Linked DNA regions of Hydrogenispora ethanolica. The protein of the gene in region 1 interacts with the protein of each later gene in a pairwise test. Links are inferred from orthologs where the notes say so. Each region holds a gene or a part of one and is shown on either strand. Other genes may lie near its edges.

Region 1 (5,533 bases):
TCCCATTTTACTTGACTTTTCATAGCTGGTCTGTTATGTCCATTATACGGAGGTAATTTATTCAAGCGAAAAGCACAGTCATCCAAGGTCTCCCTCTCTGCTGAACCGCTTCTAGTGGAGCATCGAAGCAGAGAGGGGGAAGTTTCATGAGTTGCTGTGGGCAAAAGTTGAAGCTCAGGGAGTGAGTCGGGTTTTGGGCCAACGGAACCCCTTGAGCCACCTGGGAGCTAGTAGTCACTGGAGTGTCATTCCCCTTTGAAGGAAGCGGATCAAGGAAGCGGAAGAAGGGGAACCATGTTTTACCGTGGTTTTTCCGTTCCAAGTCCCAAAAAAATTAGGATGGAATGTTAGGGTATGGATTATTTCAGCATCCGTTGGAGAAAATAGCCACGAGGTGAATGGAATGGCGGATTCTCTGACGATTATGGGAATTTTGGTGGATCACCGGGGAAAGCATGCCCCGGAGGTTCAAGAGGTGATTACCCGGCATGGCTCGGATATTCTCTGCCGGATGGGCGTGCCCAGCCCTTCGAAGGAGCAGGGGCTGATCACCCTGGTCTTTGAAGGTGACCTGGCCAGCGTCCAGGATTTCCGGCGGGAATTGGAAGCCATCGCCGGCGTTGACGTCCAAAGCATGAGTTTTTCGAAGTAGGCGAAGCCAACCGGTTTTGGTCCGAGCTGCCCTGTTGGCTTGAAAAAGAAGGTGTGACATGAAAAAGATAATTCTTTGGCTGAAAGCGATGCGGGCTTCGTTCTTTCCGACCTCTTTCATCTCCGTGCTGGTGGGAGCGGCGGTCAGCAGCGGCGAGCATCCGGTGAGTCCGGCGGCGTTTTGTTTGGCTTTGCTGGTGGTGGTCAGCAATCAGGCGGGCGCCAACCTGATCAATGACTATTTTGACGCCGCGGGGAGCGATCCGCTCAATCAGAATTCGAGCCCCTTTAACGGGGGCAGCCGGTTGATCCAGCGGAAAATACTGGCGCGGCAGACTTATTTCAAGGCCGCGGTGCTCGCCTTCGGGATCGCGCTGCTCACCTCGGCCCTGGCGGCCGTGGCCTATCGCAATCTGCTCATCTTCGGCCTGGGATTGGCCGGGGCCGCCATCGGCTGGACCTATAGCGCCGTGCCGTTCCGCGGCATGAGCCGGGGCTGGGGGGAGCTGACGTTGGGAATCGGCTACGGACCGCTGGCGGTCCTGGGGAGCTACCTGCTGCAGACCAACCAGTTCGCCTGGAAACCGGTGCTGGCCGGGGTGCCGGTCGGCTTTTTGATCATGGGGGTGCTGATCCTCAACGAACTGCCGGACGTGGCGGCCGACCGGGCGGCCGGCAAGCGGAACCTGGTGGTCCGGGCCGGCGGCAGCCGCGCCGGACTCTGGGTCTATTTGACCGTGATTACCCTGGTTTATCTGGCGATTTCCATCGGAGTCTTTGCCGGGGTGTTTCCGCCGGGCATTCTGATCTCGTATTTCTCCATTCCCCTGGCGGTGTGGATCGTCTTGAAGACCTGGAGCTGCCGGAGCCGGATCCCGGAGCTGATCCCGGCCATGGCCGGCAATGTGGGCCTGACCATTCTGATCGGCCTCTTGCTCAGCCTGGGCTTTTGGGGGCATTAGCCCGGGCCGGATGAGGAGGGAGTGACGCTGGAAGCTGTGGCGAAGGACGCGACAGCTTTTTCGCTGTGGCCGGCGGGCGGGGACGGTTAATTTTTCGAAAAGCAAAGGAGTTTAGGGCGGGATTAGCGAAATAGAAGGGTACGAAACGCGGAGGACGAGTCATGGAATATCAAACCCTCTACCGGCGCTGGCGGCCCGGAACCTTTGAAGACGTCGTCGGCCAGCAGCACGTGGTAACCACGCTGTATCACGCCATTGAGAAGGGGCGGGTAGCCCACGCCTATCTCTTCACCGGGCCGCGCGGCACCGGCAAGACCAGTATCGCCAAGATCTTCGCCAAGGCTTTAAACTGCCTGGAGCCCCAGGGCGCCGAGGCTTGCGACCATTGCGCCAATTGCAGCCGGATCAGCGAGGGCACGTTTCTGGATGTGATCGAAATTGACGCCGCCTCCAACCGGGGCATCGACGAAATCCGCGATCTGCGGGAGAAGGTCCGTTTCGCGCCGGCCGAAGGCAAATATAAGATATATATTATCGACGAAGTTCATATGTTGACTACCGAAGCCTTCAACGCGCTGTTGAAGACGCTTGAGGAACCGCCCCAGTTCGTGGTGTTCATCCTGGCGACCACCGAGATTCATAAGATTCCGGTCACGATTCTCTCCCGCTGCCAGCGGTTCGATTTCAAACGGTTCACGGTCGCCGAGATCAAGGGGCGGTTGAGCCGGATCCTCACCGCCGAGGGCGTCACCGAATGGTCGGACCGGGGCCTGGAGCTCATCGCCGAGCATGCCGAAGGCGGGATGCGCGACGCGCTGGGCCTGTTGGAACAGGTCTTGGCCCACGGCCAGGGCCGGCTGGCGGAGGAGACGGTCCGGGCCATTCTGGGATTGACCAGCGAAGAAGCAGTCGCGGCGCTCGCCGCCGCCATCAGCAGCCACAATACCGGCGGCGCCCTGGCGGTGTTGAGCCGGGTCAATCAGGAAGGCAAGGATATCTATCAGTTCGGCCGCAGTTTGGTGGGGCATTTTCGCGATTTGCTGCTGGCCGAGGTCAGCGGGGCCGGGGACGGCTCGGGTTCTGCCGCGGATTTGCTGCGGGCCATCGAAGTGCTGGCCGACGCCACCTATGAGGTGAAACGGAGTCAGCAGAGCTCCTTGCCGTTGGAGTTGGCCCTGATCAAGCTGACCGCCCCCGGGCTGGACTATGCCGGCCTCGAACAGCGCTTGGCCCGCTTGGAACGGCTATTGGACGGCCAGGCCGTCCCGTTGGCCGCTGCGCCTCAACCGCCCGCCCTCGCTCCGGCCATATCCGGCCCGAAAGAAGCGTCCGTTTCATCGCAACCGGAGCTCCACCGGCCGCAGTCGCCGGTTCCGGCCCCGGAGTCGACTCCGCCGCAAACGGCGCCGCCGGCGACGGCCGGCAGCGGCGCCAAGTTCGACTGGAACGAGTTTTTGGAGGCGGTCAAAAAGAAAAAAAGGACTTTGGCGGCTTTAATTCAAGAAGGAAAACCGCTACAATGGGATGAGGAACAATTAATCGTCGGTTTGCCGCCCAATTTAAAATTTCACCTGGAGAATCTGAGTTTGGCTCAGAACCGGGAATTACTGGAGAGTATCTTGCACGAGGTGACCGGGAAGCAGGTGCGGATCAGCTGCGTGCCGGCCACTGAAGGAACGCCGGAAGCGAAGGCCGGCCGGTCCGCCCCCGCCGCCCCGGCCGCACCGTCAGTCCCTGAACCGCTCGCCAAGGCGATGGCGATCTTCGGCGGAGAAGTCAAACCGATTACCAGTCCAAAGGAGGAGAAAGAATGATGCCGAATATGCAACAAGCGATGAAACAGATTCAAAAGATGCAGGCGGAGATGGCCCGCGTCCAGCAGGAGCTGGAATCCAAGACCGTGACCGCCACCGCCGGCGGCGGCGTGGTGACCGTGGAAGTCTCCGGCAAGCTGGAACTGAAAAAGATCGAGATCAATCCGGAAGTGGTGACGAGCGACGATCTGGAGATGCTGCAGGATCTGATCACCGCCGCGGTCAACGAAGGAATCAAGAAAGCCCAGGAGATGGCGGCCAACGATATGGCCAAGGTGACGGGCAACCTCAATATCCCCGGCCTGCCGGGACTCTTCTAACATGCTGTATCCCCAACCCATGACCCGGCTCATCCATGAACTGTCCAAACTTCCGGGAGTCGGGCCCCGTACCGCTCAACGACTGGCTTTTCATGTGTTGACCCTCTCCGACGAGGAGGTGGGGAAGCTGGCGGAAGCACTGTTGGAAGCCAAACACAAGATCGGGTTTTGCACGATCTGCGGCCAATTGACCGAGACTTCCCCCTGCGCCACCTGCCGGGATCCGGGACGGGATCAGACCCTGCTCTGCGTGGTGGAGGAACCCAAAGACGTCATCGCCATGGAGAAGACCCGCATCTTCAAAGGGCTGTATCATGTCTTGGGCGGAGCCATTTCGCCGCTGGAGGGGATCGGCCCCGAGGAACTGCGCCTCAAAGAGCTGCTGGACCGGTTGCGCACCGGCAGCTTTGAAGAGCTGATCATCGCCACCGACCCCAACATCGAAGGAGAGGCCACCGCGCTGTACCTGAGCAAGATCCTCCATCCGCTCGGCCTGCGGATCACCCGCCTGGCGCGGGGACTGCCGGTCGGCGGCGATCTGGAGTATATCGATGAGATCACGCTCAGCAAGGCGTTTGAAGGACGGACCGATCTTTAATGTATAAAATTTCCTCCCCCGACTCATACTGGCTATGAGCTGGAAAGGTGGAGGAGTATTCGATGCAAGCAACCCAAAAAGAAGGTTTTTGGCGGTCCGGTTTCCGGAGGCTGAACGAAGCTTTCCGTTGGGATAATCCCACGGTCGGATATTATCGGATGCCCGACCTGGAAGAGCAGCTGGAGGAGGCTAGGCGCGAATGGCGTTATGCCAAACTCTATTTCAACTGCGTCACTGAACCCGACCTGATCGATCATGCCGTGCTCAATCTGGGAGCGGCCGAAAAGAAGTACATTTACTTATTGAAACAAGCCAAAGCGACCGGCCTCAATGTCAAGCCGGCCATGGCCAACCGGTAGGCGTACGGTCCCGCCAAAATTCCGCCCGCCGGAAGCCGCGCCGGAGTCGTAAAACAAGCATCCCTCCAATACAATGATCTATGAAGGAGGGGTCGCAATGTCCGCCGGAATGGTCGTCACCTATCTGAGTGTCCTGATCCTGTTGTACGTGCTCGGAAAGAGTTGCTGGAAGCCGCTGTTCTTCGTATTCAGCGTTTTATTTCAGGGAGCCTTGGGAGCCTTCGGAATCTATCTGGCCAACTTCCTCTTGACCCATTGGCAACTGGAAGTGCCCTTAAATCCTTATAATTCCTTGCTGGTGGGTTTTTTGGGCGTTCCGGGCCTGGGGATGGTTTTGGCCTTGAAGTATTGGTTCCGCATCTAAAAGCGTTGTGATAAACCCTGTCCGAAGGCCAGGGTGAACACAAAAGCGCAGAGAAGCAAGGGATAAAGTCGATTTTTAGTCCACTGAAAGGATGACTTGCGAATCTAAGGACTTTATCACATGGCTTCTAAAAGCGTTGTGATTAACTCCGTCCGAAGGCCGGGGAGAACACAAAAGCTCAGAGAAGCAAGGGATAAAGTGGGTTTTAACCTTTTTGGATGCTGATTTCCGTTGCGAAAGACTTTATCACATGGCTTCGGAACGGCAGCCGGGGAAGATGGAAATAACTTACGCCGGCGCGATGAATGGGAAACGGGGCAGGACAGACACGAAATGCAGCTTCCGGGCATAGAGTAATTCATAGATTACACAAGCGGAGGTACAAAAATGTCTTCCCCTGCGTGTTTCGGTTGTGGCGAAACCCTCCCCGGAGGCATTGAAATCTGCGGACAATATTTGTGCGAG
Region 2 (5,102 bases), on another replicon or contig:
TTGAAAGCCGAAAAAGCGATCAATCTTTTGCCGCTGCCAAAGAACCATAGTAAAATACAATGGCCCAAAGCTATCCGTCAACTGATTTTCAAGCTTCGGCGAAGAATTGAGACTTCTGGTTCTCAACTTACCAATCAACTGAACATTGAAAGAGTTTTAGCCAAATCGTATTGGGGTTTTATTTCCCGTATTCAAACCAAAATCTTAGCTCATTGTCTTTGCTATTTCATCAATATGCTTATCGGACATAGTATGCACTCAAAGATCAAACATCTTGTCTTTGGTTAACTTTATCTAGCACAACAGGTTAAGTTAGCCAGGACGGGCCACAAGTAAAAAGATCCGGGTCCGGCAGGGAACGCGGCCCCGAATCGCGAAACAATCTTCATCTTTTAAAAATTGGGTGAACCATGGCTGATTTTATCCATCTGCATGTTCATACGCAATATTCGTTGCTGGACGGCGCCGCCGAGATTGGCCAGTTATTGGCCAGGGTGCAGGCGTTGGGAATGACATCGGTTGCCATCACCGATCATGGAGTGATGTACGGTTGCCTCAAATTCTATCAACAAGCCCGTAAAATAGGGCTCAAGCCTATTTTAGGCTGTGAAGTGTATGTCGCTCCGCGCAGCCTTCATGACAAAGCACCCAAAATTGATGACAATCCGTTTCATTTGGTGCTGTTGGCTGAGACGGACCAGGGCTATCGAAACCTTTTAAAATTGGTCTCCGTGGCGAATGTTAACGGATTTTATTACAAGCCCCGGATCGACCTTGACCTGCTCCGGCGCCACGCCGAAGGGCTTATCGGGCTGTCGGCATGCCTGTCGGGGGCGGTGGCGCGTCAGATTCTTAAAAACCAATTGGACGAGGCGAAACAGACTGTCCAATTATACCAGGAGATTTTCGGTAAAGAACATTTTTTTTTAGAACTCCAATACCAGCAGTTGGCGGAGCAGCGAAATGTCAATCGGACGCTGGCTCGTTTGGGAGCGGAATGCGGGGCGCCGCTCGTCGCCACCAATGACGTCCATTATCTCACCCGCGAGGACGCTGCTGTTCATGATGTGCTGTTGTGCATCCAGACGGGGAAAACGGTTGATGACCCCAACCGGATGAAGTTTTCCACCAGCGAATTTTATCTGAAGAGTCCATCAGAAATGGCCGATCTATTTCTTGACTACCCCGAAGCGCTCGCCAACACCGTGCGGATTGCCGAACGGTGCAATGTGCAACTGGATTTAGGCAAACTGCATATGCCGCAGTATCAAATTCCGGATCAATCGGACCCCGCCGATTATCTGGAACGGCTCTGCCGGGAAGGGATCACCACGAGGGGTATCGCCTGGGATGCGCTCCGGGAAGAACGGCTCGCTTATGAGCTTGGGGTGATCAACCAGATGGGATTCCCCGGCTATTTTTTGATTGTACGCGATTTTGTACAATTTGCGAAAAAGAATGGCATCATGGTCGGCCCGGGGCGGGGATCGGCCGCCGGCAGTTTGGTTGCCTACCTGTTGGGGATCACCAATTTGGACCCCATGGAATATAACTTGCTCTTCGAACGTTTTTTAAACCCCGAGCGAATCTCCATGCCCGATATCGATATTGATTTTTGTTTCGAACGCCGGGGCGAAGTCATCAATTATGTGCGAAAGCGTTTCGGCGAGGAGCGGGTGGCCCAGATCATTACTTTCGGGACGATGGCGGCTCGGGCCGCAGTGCGTGATGTCGGACGGGCGCTGGGATTACCCTATGGCGAAGTGGACAGGGTCGCGAAGCTCATCCCGCACGAATTGGGAATTTCCATTGCCGAGGCCCGGAATGCCTCTCCCGAATTGAAGGAATTGGAGGCAAACAATCCGAAAATTGCCCGGTTGTTAGCGATCGCGGAGCGAATTGAGGGTTTTCCCCGTCACGCCTCGACCCATGCCGCCGGAGTGGTGATTGCCGGCGAACCCCTTACCGACCATCTGCCGCTCACCCGTTCGAATGAAGGGGAGATTACCACCCAATTCCCGATGGAGGATATCGAAGCAATCGGCCTTCTGAAGATGGATTTTTTGGGGCTGCGGACCTTGACCGTCCTGCGGGACGCCATCGCCTGGCTCGCTTCCAACCGGGGTCAGATCATTGATCTCGACCGGATCCCGCTGAACGATCCAGCCACGTACCGGGCGCTGTCCGACGGACATACCTTGGGAATGTTTCAGCTGGAGAGCGCCGGCATCCGGCGGCTGCTGATGCGTTTAAAACCGGAGCGGATCGCCGATTTAACCGCGTTGATGGCATTATACCGGCCGGGCCCGCTCGGCAGCGGGATGGTCGATGATTTTATCAAGGTCCGTCATGGACAGCAACGCGCCAATTATTTGCATCCATCGCTGGAGCCGATCCTGGCAGAAACGGGAGGAGTCATTCTCTATCAGGAGCAGGTGATGCAGATCGCCAGCGCTTTAGGCGGATTCACCTTGGGCCAAGCGGATCTGATCCGCCGGGCAATGGGGAAGAAAAAGCCGGAAGTCCTGGCGGCCATGGGTGAGCAGTTTGTGGCTGGAGCGATGGCGCAAGGAATCTCTCACGAAGTCGCTGTGCAGATCTTTGATCTGATGGAGTATTTTTCCGGTTACGGGTTTAATAAATCTCATTCCGCCGCCTACGCCTTGGTGGTCTATCAAACCGCCTATTTTAAAACCAATTACCCGCAGGAATACATGGCGGCCCTGTTGACCAGCGTGATTGGGAACCCCGATAAAGTTGGGTTGTATATCGAGGAATGCCGCCGGATGAAGCTACCCATTCTAGGACCGGATGTGAACGTGAGTCACCATTCTTTCCATCCGGAAGGAGCCGGGATTCGTTTCGGATTGCTCGGCATCAAAAATATCGGCGGCGGTGCGATCGATAAGATTATCGCCGAACGACGGAACGGTCCCTTTCTGTCATTATATGATTTTTGCCAGCGCGTCAGCGGCCAGTTGGTCAACAAACGGGTCATTGAGAGTCTGATACTGGCCGGAGCCTTGGAAGGCACCGGAGCAAACCGCCGGCAGATGATGGCCGGCCTCGATCGAATTCTGGAAAACACCGTGAAGCAAACGAACAAAGCGCAACTTTCGCTAATGGACTCTTTCAATGAAGACGGTTTTCAATATGATCCGGGCCTCCCGGTACTGCCGGAATTTTCGCGGCGGGAGATTTTGCAATTCGAGAAGGAGTATTTAGGGGTCTATCTATCCGGCCATCCATTGGATGAGTGGCGGGAGAAGTTTCAACAAAATGGGATCGGCGCCATTGGTGAGCTCGAAGAGGAGCCCGATGGGAAGGAAGCATTACTGGGCGGGGTGGTCACCAGTTGGCGGGCCATTGCCACCAAGTCGGGCTCAACCATGGCTGGCATCCGGTTAGAGGATTGGACCGGTGTCGTGGAAGTGATCGTATTTCCTAAGTTATATCTAGAGGTTAAGGATGGCTACCAGCCGGATCGCGTCGCACTGGTGAAAGGACGCCTGGAAAAGCAGGACGAAGGGTACAAAATTCTTGCTTCTCAACTGCGCTGGTTATCATCCCAACAAGAGTAAACCGTAGACAACGAACGATTGAGGAGGTTTTTTATTATGGAACTACGAGAAGCAGCATTGCATCTACATCGTGTGAATCGGGGCAAAATAGCCGTTGCTCCCAAGGTTCCGATTCGGGATGCGGCGGATCTCAGCTTAGCCTATTCGCCGGGAGTGGCCGAACCTTGCAAGGAGATAGCGCGCGATCCCGATTTGGTTTACGATTATACGAATCGCGGCAATATGGTGGCAGTAGTCTCCGATGGCACCGCCGTCTTGGGGTTGGGCGACATCGGTCCGCTCGCCGGGTTGCCGGTGATGGAGGGCAAGGCGGTCCTTTTCAAGCAATTCGCGGACATTGATGCAGTCCCCATCTGTTTGGCGACGAAAGAAATCCGGCAATTAGTCGAGACGGTTCGCTTGCTTGAGCCGACGTTCGGCGGGATCAATCTGGAGGATATCTCCGGACCGCGCTGTTTCGAGGTGGAGGAACAGCTGAAAGCGGCGATGAACATCCCTGTTTTCCACGATGATCAGCATGGCACGGCGGTTGTATGCTGCGCCGGGTTGCTCAACGCCTTAAAAGTGGCGGGAAAAGAACCGTCCGAGGTTCGAGTTGTGGTGAATGGAGCTGGAGCGGCGGGGATTGCCATCACCAAAATGTTGTTGCAAATCGGAATCACTCCGACTCGCTTGCGCCTCTGCGATAAGGCCGGAATTCTCAGCCCCGACGACCCCGGCATCAACCACTATCAAGCCGAGTTGGCCCGCTTAACCAATCCCACGGGCCAAAAAGGAGATTTGAGCGCGGCCTTGACCGGAGCCGATGTCTTTATCGGAGTTTCGGCCCCCAATATCGTTACCCCAACAATGGTGCAGAGCATGAATGAGCGGGCCATCATTTTTGGAATGGCCAATCCGATTCCCGAGATTATGCCGGAGTTGGCCCATGCGGTCGGAGCCTTGATCGTCGGCACGGGCCGTTCCGATCTACCCAATCAGATTAACAATCTGATCGGGTTTCCCGGGATTTTCCGCGGCGCCTTGGATGTGCGAGCCAGCACGATTAACGAGCCGATGAAAGTGGCGGCGGTCCGGGCCATTGCCGCACTCGTTCCCGAGCGGGAGCTTGACCCGACCCATATTATTCCCAACCCCTTCGATCGTCGAGTGGTTCCTGCGGTTGCCTTCGCCGTGGCCGAGGCAGCCATGGCAACCGGCGTGGCGAGAACGCCTCAAACCCGCGAAGCCTTGGAAACCGCCTGGCGGCAGCGGGGAATTCTTTAGGCCTTCAGGCTGTTTCGGCCGTTCAGATCACGACATATATCGCTTCCAACCGGCATATCTTGGTAGAGGGTGAGAGCGGAATGACAATCTTTCCAAAAATGCTGGTTCTATTATTCATGAACGTATTGGCTTTATCGTATTTGGTGTACCGCTTGACGCGGATCGGAAATTCAGTCGCAAAAGCATTTCAGATCGCCTGGAATTTCATTGTAGCCAGGAGCTCTCATGCTGAATATTCTATTGACGCCGAGATCG

The links. The genes of interacting proteins can lie anywhere in the genome.
Region 2: the proteins of dnaX (region 1) and EDC14_RS24775 interact in binary tests that used the Escherichia coli proteins (3 or more experiments, as listed by UniProt). The link is inferred for Hydrogenispora ethanolica from one-to-one orthologs.

Annotation. Positions count from the first base shown.
Region 1 is NZ_SLUN01000057.1:2,245-7,777, forward strand. The notes cover bases 1,139-4,100. They hold dnaX (DNA polymerase III subunit gamma/tau), read left to right. Parts: upstream 1,139-1,774; coding sequence 1,775-3,427; downstream 3,428-4,100. Other genes in these bases: EDC14_RS25240 (prenyltransferase), read left to right, coding at 1,139-1,613; EDC14_RS25250 (YbaB/EbfC family nucleoid-associated protein), read left to right, coding at 3,424-3,747; recR (recombination mediator RecR), read left to right, coding at 3,749-4,100. In the rest of the region: EDC14_RS25235 (hypothetical protein), read left to right, coding at 404-652; more of EDC14_RS25240, read left to right, coding at 711-1,138; more of recR, read left to right, coding at 4,101-4,345; EDC14_RS25260 (DUF2508 family protein), read left to right, coding at 4,408-4,704; EDC14_RS25265 (pro-sigmaK processing inhibitor BofA family protein), read left to right, coding at 4,802-5,068; EDC14_RS25270 (sigma factor G inhibitor Gin), read left to right, coding at 5,456-5,533. UniProt on the Escherichia coli protein: Part of the beta sliding clamp loading complex, which hydrolyzes ATP to load the beta clamp onto primed DNA to form the DNA replication pre-initiation complex.
Region 2 is NZ_SLUN01000053.1:2,173-7,274, forward strand. The notes cover bases 44-3,781. They hold EDC14_RS24775 (DNA polymerase III subunit alpha), read left to right. Parts: upstream 44-410; coding sequence 411-3,581; downstream 3,582-3,781. Other genes in these bases: EDC14_RS24770 (IS982 family transposase), read left to right, coding at 44-288; EDC14_RS24780 (NAD(P)-dependent malic enzyme), read left to right, coding at 3,618-3,781. In the rest of the region: more of EDC14_RS24770, read left to right, coding at 1-43; more of EDC14_RS24780, read left to right, coding at 3,782-4,847; EDC14_RS24785 (cation:proton antiporter regulatory subunit), read left to right, coding at 4,928-5,102. UniProt on the Escherichia coli protein: DNA polymerase III is a complex, multichain enzyme responsible for most of the replicative synthesis in bacteria. This DNA polymerase also exhibits 3' to 5' exonuclease activity. The alpha chain is the DNA polymerase catalytic subunit.